Regions from separate parts of the Kribbella sp. NPDC050470 genome, predicted to be linked through region 2. Evidence: riboswitches for the same ligand, from Rfam matches in the RefSeq annotation. Region 2 holds a riboswitch; the other holds the start of a gene.
What was found. Region 2 has a riboswitch for glycine ahead of ACIBGM_RS11340 (L-serine ammonia-lyase). Riboswitches for the same ligand answer to the same signal wherever they lie in the genome.
Positions count from the first base shown of each region.

Region 1: another riboswitch for glycine. It lies ahead of gcvP (aminomethyl-transferring glycine dehydrogenase); the one in region 2 lies ahead of ACIBGM_RS11340 (L-serine ammonia-lyase).

Region 1 is NZ_JBITHV010000006.1:491,390-494,792, forward strand. It holds gene ACIBGM_RS20435 (MerR family transcriptional regulator) at 1-422, shown strand, start outside; gene ACIBGM_RS20440 (dihydrodipicolinate synthase family protein) at 485-1,336, shown strand; glycine riboswitch at 1,352-1,441, shown strand; gene gcvP (aminomethyl-transferring glycine dehydrogenase) at 1,590-3,403, shown strand, end outside.
Region 2 is NZ_JBITHV010000003.1:577,221-580,623, reverse strand. It holds gene ACIBGM_RS11340 (L-serine ammonia-lyase) at 1-1,244, opposite strand, end outside; glycine riboswitch at 1,324-1,429, opposite strand; gene ACIBGM_RS11335 (DUF3817 domain-containing protein) at 1,427-1,780, opposite strand; gene ACIBGM_RS11330 (alpha/beta hydrolase) at 1,905-3,377, shown strand.

The sequences.
Region 1 (3,403 bases), on a different contig from region 2:
CCCGCACCGGCCTGGTCTCCCCGTCGGTCCGCCCGGCGACCGGCTCGGGCACGCAGCGGCTGTACGGCTTCCGCGACGTCTTGTTGCTGAAAGTGATCAAGCGCCTGCTGGACGCCGGGATCTCGCTGCAGCAGATCCGGACCGCGATCGCGCACCTGAGCAAGCGCGGGATCGACGACCTGACCCAGATCACGCTGATGAGCGACGGCGCCTCGGTCTACATGTGCACCTCGCCGGACGAGGTCATCGACCTGCTGGCCGGCGGCCAGGGCGTGTTCGGGATCGCGCTCGGCGGCGTCTGGCGCGAGGTCGAGGGCTCGCTGTCCGAGCTGCCCACCGAGCGCGCCGACGGTCACGACGACGGCGACCACCACGCGAACGACGAGCTCGCCGCCCGCCGCCGCGCCCGCATGACCGGCTGACCGACTCCGAACCCCGACTCCGAACCATAGTGCGCCCACTCACCGCTGAATCGCTGCGCGGTGTGTGGGCGACTTTGTTGTTACCCCTGAATGCGGACGACACCATCGACTTCACCCGCCTGGAGGCCCAGGCGGCGACCCTAGCCACCACCGAGCTGGATGGGCTCTACGCACACGGCACGGCGGGGGAGTTCCAGACCCTGACCGAGGACGAGTTCGACCGGGTCAACGAGGTGCTGGCCGGGGCGGGCAAGCCGTTCCAGATCGGCGCCAGTCACCCGTCGGCGCAGGTCCAGCTGGCGCGCGTGCAACGGGCAGCCGTGCTCGAGCCGGGCGCGATCCAGGTGATCCTGCCCGACTGGTTGCCGCTCAACGACCGCGAGGCCCTCGACTTCGTCCGGCGGGTGGCGGACACGGCAGGCGACGTACCGCTCGTGCTCTACAACCCGCCGCATGCGAAGACACCGGTCGGGCCGCAGTTGCTGCAGCAGTTGGCGCCGAGCCTGATCGGCTTGAAGACCGCCGGCGGGGACAAGGCATGGTTCGACGAGGCAACGAAGTCCGGGCTGTCGATCTTCGTGCCCGGTCACTTCCTGGCGAGCATGTCGCTACTCGGTGCGCACGGCAGCTACTCGAACGTCGCGGCGCTGTCACCGAACGGTGCTTTCAGGTTTGCGCGCGACCTGGATGTCGAGCGGCGGATCGGCGAGTTCTTCGCGCAGCACGTCGTACCGCTGCAGAAGGCCGGGCTGTCCAACCCGGCGCTGGACAAGTTCCTGGCTGCGGTCGGTGACTGGGCGGACGTCGGGACGCGAGTCCGCTGGCCGATGACGTCTGCCACCACAGCTCAGGTCGAGGCCGCCCGGCCGGTCGCCCGGAGGCTGCTACCCGAACTGTTCGAGGATTCCTGGTAGCCTCGGGACAGCCGTACACAGCACTCGGGAGAGACCCGTTGACCCGGGCGCCGAAGGGGCAATTCCTCCCCGGAACCTCTCAGGCCCATGGACCGAGTGCCACAGGCGACTCTGGAGCGCGCACCGGGCGTGACAGAGGGGGAGGCCACCGGCAGCACTGTCAGCAACGGAGCCTCTAGTGAACGACATTCCACAGGTCTCGGCGGCCTTCGCCGACCGCCACATCGGACCGCGCCCGGACGAGGTCGCGCGGATGACCCAGCTTCTCGGGTACGACGACGTCGACGCGCTCGTGGACGCCGCCGTGCCCGCGTCGATCCGGTCCGCCGAGGCGCTCCGGCTGCCTGACCCGGCCTCCGAGGTGGACGCGCTGCACGAGCTGCGCCAGCTCGCCGCGCGCAACAACGTCGCCACCTCGATGATCGGCCAGGGGTACTACGGCACCTTCACGCCGTCCGTCATCGTCCGCCGCCTGGTCGAGAACCCGGCCTGGTACACGGCCTACACGCCGTACCAGCCGGAGATCTCCCAGGGCCGGCTCGAGGCGCTGCTGAACTTCCAGACCGTGGTCTCCGACCTGACCGGCCTGCCGACCGCGAACGCGTCGCTGCTCGACGAGGGCACCGCGGCCGCCGAGGCGATGACGCTGGCGCACCGATCCAACAAGAAGAGCAAGTCGGACCGGTTCCTGGTCGACGCGGACTGCTTCGCCCAGACCATCGCAGTGGTGCAGACCCGGGCCGAGGCGCTCGGGATCGAGGTCGTGGTCGCCGACACCACCGACGGCCTGCCCGAGGGCGACTTCTTTGGCTTCCTGGTGCAGTACCCGGGCTCCGGCGGCGTGGTCCGCGACCTGAAGCCGCTGATCGCCGCCGCGCACGAGCGCGACACCCTGGTCGCGGTCGCGTCCGACCTGCTCGCGCTGACCCTGCTGGAGGCTCCGGGTGAGGCTGGCGCCGATATCGTGATCGGGTCGTCGCAGCGCTTCGGCGTACCGCTGTTCTACGGCGGTCCGCACGCCGGGTTCATGTCCGTGCGCTCCGGTCTCGAGCGGTCGTTGCCGGGTCGTCTCGTCGGGGTCTCGGTGGACGCCGACGGCGCCCCGGCGTACCGGCTGGCGCTGCAGACCCGCGAGCAGCACATCCGCCGCGAGAAGGCGACCTCGAACATCTGTACGGCGCAGGTCCTGCTGGCCGTGGTCGCGTCGATGTACGCCGTCTACCACGGGCCGGACGGCCTGAAGGCGATCGCGGCGCGCGTCAACGACTACGCCGGCAAGCTGGCCGAGTCGCTGCGGGCCGGCGGCGTGGAGGTAGTCCACGACAACTTCTTCGACACCGTGCTGGCCCGGGTCCCGGGTCGCGCCGCGGACGTGGTCGACGCCGCCCGGCAGAACGGGATCTGGCTGCGGCTCGTCGACGCCGACCACGTCGGCATCTCCTGCGACGAGAAGACCGACGCGCACGCGCTCCGCTCGGTCTGCGACTCCTTCGACCTGCGGTACGACGGCGCGCTGTCCGCGACCGCATTGCCCGAGGCGGTCCGCCGTACGTCGGACTACCTGACCCACCCCGTGTTCAACACGCACCGGTCCGAGACCGCGATGCTGCGGTACCTGCGCAAGCTGTCGGACTACGACTACGCGCTGGACCGCGGGATGATCCCGCTCGGCTCGTGCACGATGAAGCTCAACGCGACCACCGAGATGGAGCCGGTCACCTGGCCGGAGTTCGCCGACCTGCACCCGTTCGCGCCGGTCGAGGACGCGGCCGGGTACGTGAAGCTGATCGGCCAGCTGGAGCGCTGGCTGGCCGAGGTGACCGGCTACGCGAAGGTGTCGATCCAGCCGAACGCCGGCTCCCAGGGTGAGCTGGCCGGCCTGCTGGCGATCCGCGGCTACCACCGGGCGAACGGCGACCAGGACCGCAACGTCTGCCTGATCCCGGCCAGCGCGCACGGCACCAACGCCGCCTCCGCGGTGATGGCCGGCATGAAGGTGGTCGTTGTCAAGGGCAACGACGACGGCACCATCGACCTGGACGACCTGCGCGCGAAGGCGTCCGAGCA
Region 2 (3,403 bases):
TGCATCGCCATCCGGGCCGCGTTGATCGCCTTCACCGAGGCCATCGCGTTGCGCTCGATGCAGGGGATCTGGACCAGCCCGCCGACCGGGTCGCAGGTCAGGCCGAGGTTGTGCTCCATCGCGATCTCGGCCGCGTTCTCGACCTGCTGCGGGGTGCCGCCGAGCACCTCGCACAGGCCGGCCGCGGCCATCGAGCAGGCCGAGCCGACCTCGCCCTGGCAGCCGACCTCGGCACCGGAGATCGAGGCGTTCTCCTTGTAGAGCACACCGATCGCGCCGGCGGTCAGCAGGAACCGGACGGCGCCGTCGTCGCTCGATCCCGGCACGAACCGGCGGTAGTAGTGCAGCACGGCGGGGATGATGCCCGCGGCGCCGTTCGTCGGGGCGGTGACGATCCGGCCGCCGGACGCGTTCTGCTCGTTCACCGCGAGCGCGAACAGGTTGACCCAGTCCATCACCTTGAGCGGGTCGACCGACCACGGGTCCGACCTCAGCCGGGTGTGCAGCGCGTGCGCCCGCCGCGGCACCTTCAGGCCGCCGGGCAGGATGCCCTCGGTCTCGCAGCCCTCGCGGACGCAGTCCTGCATCACCTGCCAGATCCGCAGCAGGCCGTCGCGGATCTCGTCCTCGGTCCGCCAGGCCAGCTCGTTCGCGAGCATCACCTCGCTGATCGACAGCTGCGACTCACGGCACCGGTCGAGCAGCTCGGCGCCGGTGCTGAAGTGGTACTTCAGCGCGGTGGTGTCCGGCACGATCCGGTCCCCGGCGGCCGCGGTCTCGTCGACCACGAAGCCGCCGCCGACCGAGTAGTAGGTGCGCTCCCGGAGCACCTCGCCGTCCGCCGTACGGGCGGTGAACATCATCCCGTTGGGGTGGTACGGCAGCGCCTTGCGCCGGTGCATCGTCAGGTCGGTGTTCTCGTCGAACCGGATCTCGCGCTCGCCGGCGAGCATCAGCCCGCCGCATTCGCGGATCGTCTCGACCCGGGCGTCGACGGAGTGGGTGATCACGGTCTCGGGGTCCGCGCCCTCGAGACCGAGCAGGACGGCCTTGTTGCTGCCGTGGCCGTAGCCGGTCGCACCGAGCGAGCCGAAGAGCTGAGCCTCGACCCTCGCCGTCCGGGCGAGCAGCCCGTCGTCGGCCAGACCGAGTGCGAACGTGCGGGCGGCGCGCATCGGGCCCACCGTGTGGGAGCTCGACGGGCCGATCCCGATACTGAACAGGTCGAAGACGCTGATCGCCATCGTGTGGAGGTTCCTTCCGGTCGCCGTTGACCGTTTGGTGTCCTCCCCGCTCTGTCAGACGGACGTCTTCCAGAGGTGCCTCGCCCGTACGGTGAAGGTGCCTGAGAGATTCTTGGGGAGAGTTGCTCCTACGGCGCCCGGGTCCAGGATGTCTCCCTGGCCCGGGACTCTCCCGCACGGGTTCATGCGGCTGTTGAGTTGACTGACGTCCGTGACGGTACGGCGGCCTGCTGGCCGCCGTCAATCCGGCCGGTCCGCACCGCCCAGATCTCGAAGAACCAGGTGAACAACGGGGGAACGCCGGCTGCCAGCGCGGCCAGGGTGACCGGCCAGGACCAGCGCAGCGGGCCGCGCACGACCAGCACGGTGAGCACGTAGACGACGAAGATGCCGCCGTGGATCGGGCCGAAGATCTTGACCCCGAGCTCGTTGTCGGACAGCACGTACTTGAACAACATGCCGATCAGCAACCCGGTCCAGGAGACCGCCTCCGCGATCGCCACCCACCGGAACCACACCGCGTGCTTTGTACTCATCAGCGACCGACCCTAACAAGTCCCCCAAGGCGCACCCGGGGTCGGCCGGGGGCTCGTCCCCGATGTGGCCGAGCAAACGGTTGCCGAGGATCGAGGGAGTTTCCGCAGACAGGAGATCTCCCTGATGAGATTCAGACAACGCGTCCTCGCGTCCGGAGTGGCGCTGGGTGTCGCGACCGCCGGCCTCGTGACGCTGCCGATGCCGGCCGTTGCCGAGACCACGGTGCAGTGGGCCGACTGCAAGCCGGAGGGCAAAGACAAGCCGGAGGTGGTCGAGGGCTCGCAGTGCGCGACTCTGCAGGTCCCGGTCGACTGGCACAACCCGGACGGACCCACGTTCGGGCTGGCGATCGCCCGCCGTACGGCGAAGAACCCGGGCGACCGCGTGGGCGTGCTGGTGTGGGGCCCGGGCGGTCCCGGTGACTCCGGTGTCGACCGGGTGAAGACCGGGATGAGCCGGTTCAGCCAGCGGGTGCAGGACCGGTTCGACGTGGTCAGCTTCGACCCGCGGGGCATCGCCCGGAGCAACCCGGTGAAGTGCTCGGCCGCGTTGCTGGCCAAGCAGCCGTCGCCGGTCATCAAGAGCCAGGCCGAGTTCGCCGCGACGATCAGCTACAACCGCGACCTGGCCGCCGACTGCCGGTCCAACACCGGTCCGGTCTACGACCACATCGACACCTGGCAGACAGTCCGGGACGTGGACGCGATTCGCGCCGCGCTGGGTGAGTCGGCGATCTCGTTCCACGGCAGCTCGTACGGAACGCTGCTCGGGGCGCAGTACGCCGAGACGTACCCGAAGCGCGTCCGGGCGATGGTCGTAGAGAGCGTGGTCGACCACAGCGCCGACTCGGCTCGCTCGTTCCTCGACTCGCAGGCATGGGCTGCTCAGGACTCGTTCGACGAGTTCGTGAAGTGGTGCGTGAGTACGACGGCCTGCGCGCTGCACGGTCGGGACATCCACGCGCTGTGGGACGACCTGCTGGCCCGGGCGGATCGCGGTGCGGTGCCTGATCCGCAGAGACCGACGCTGCCGATCACGCCGTACTGGCTGAGCTTCAACGTGTTCCGCATGCTCTACGGACCGCGCTGGACCGACCTCGCGACCATGCTGAAGACCCTCGACGCCAGCGCGCCGCCGACCGGGCAGCCGCCGGTGCCGACCGGCCTGGCCTCCAACACGCTCGCGGTCTTCTGCCAGGACTGGAACCTCCCGGTCCGCAACTACCAGGAGTACGCCGGCCTGCTCACCCGACTGGCCCGGAACAACCCGGACATGCGCTACCCCGGCCAGCTGATGGCCGTCTCGATGTGCCTCGGCATGCCCGCGGCGGACAACCCGCAGCACCGGCTGAAGGTACGCGACCTGGACGACCCGATCCTGCTGATCAACGCCCGCCACGACCCGGCCACGGGCTACAACTGGGCCCGCAGCGTCGAACGCCAGCTAGGCCGGTACGGCGTTCTGTTCACCTACGAGGGCTGGGGACACGGCAGCTACAACAGCAGCCCGTGCATGCAGAACACCGTGGACGCCTATCTGCTCACGCTGGACGTGCCGAAGCGCGGCACGAGCTGCGCCGCCGTACCGCCCGTGTAGGTACTGCCCCGGGCAGGCGTCTCCCA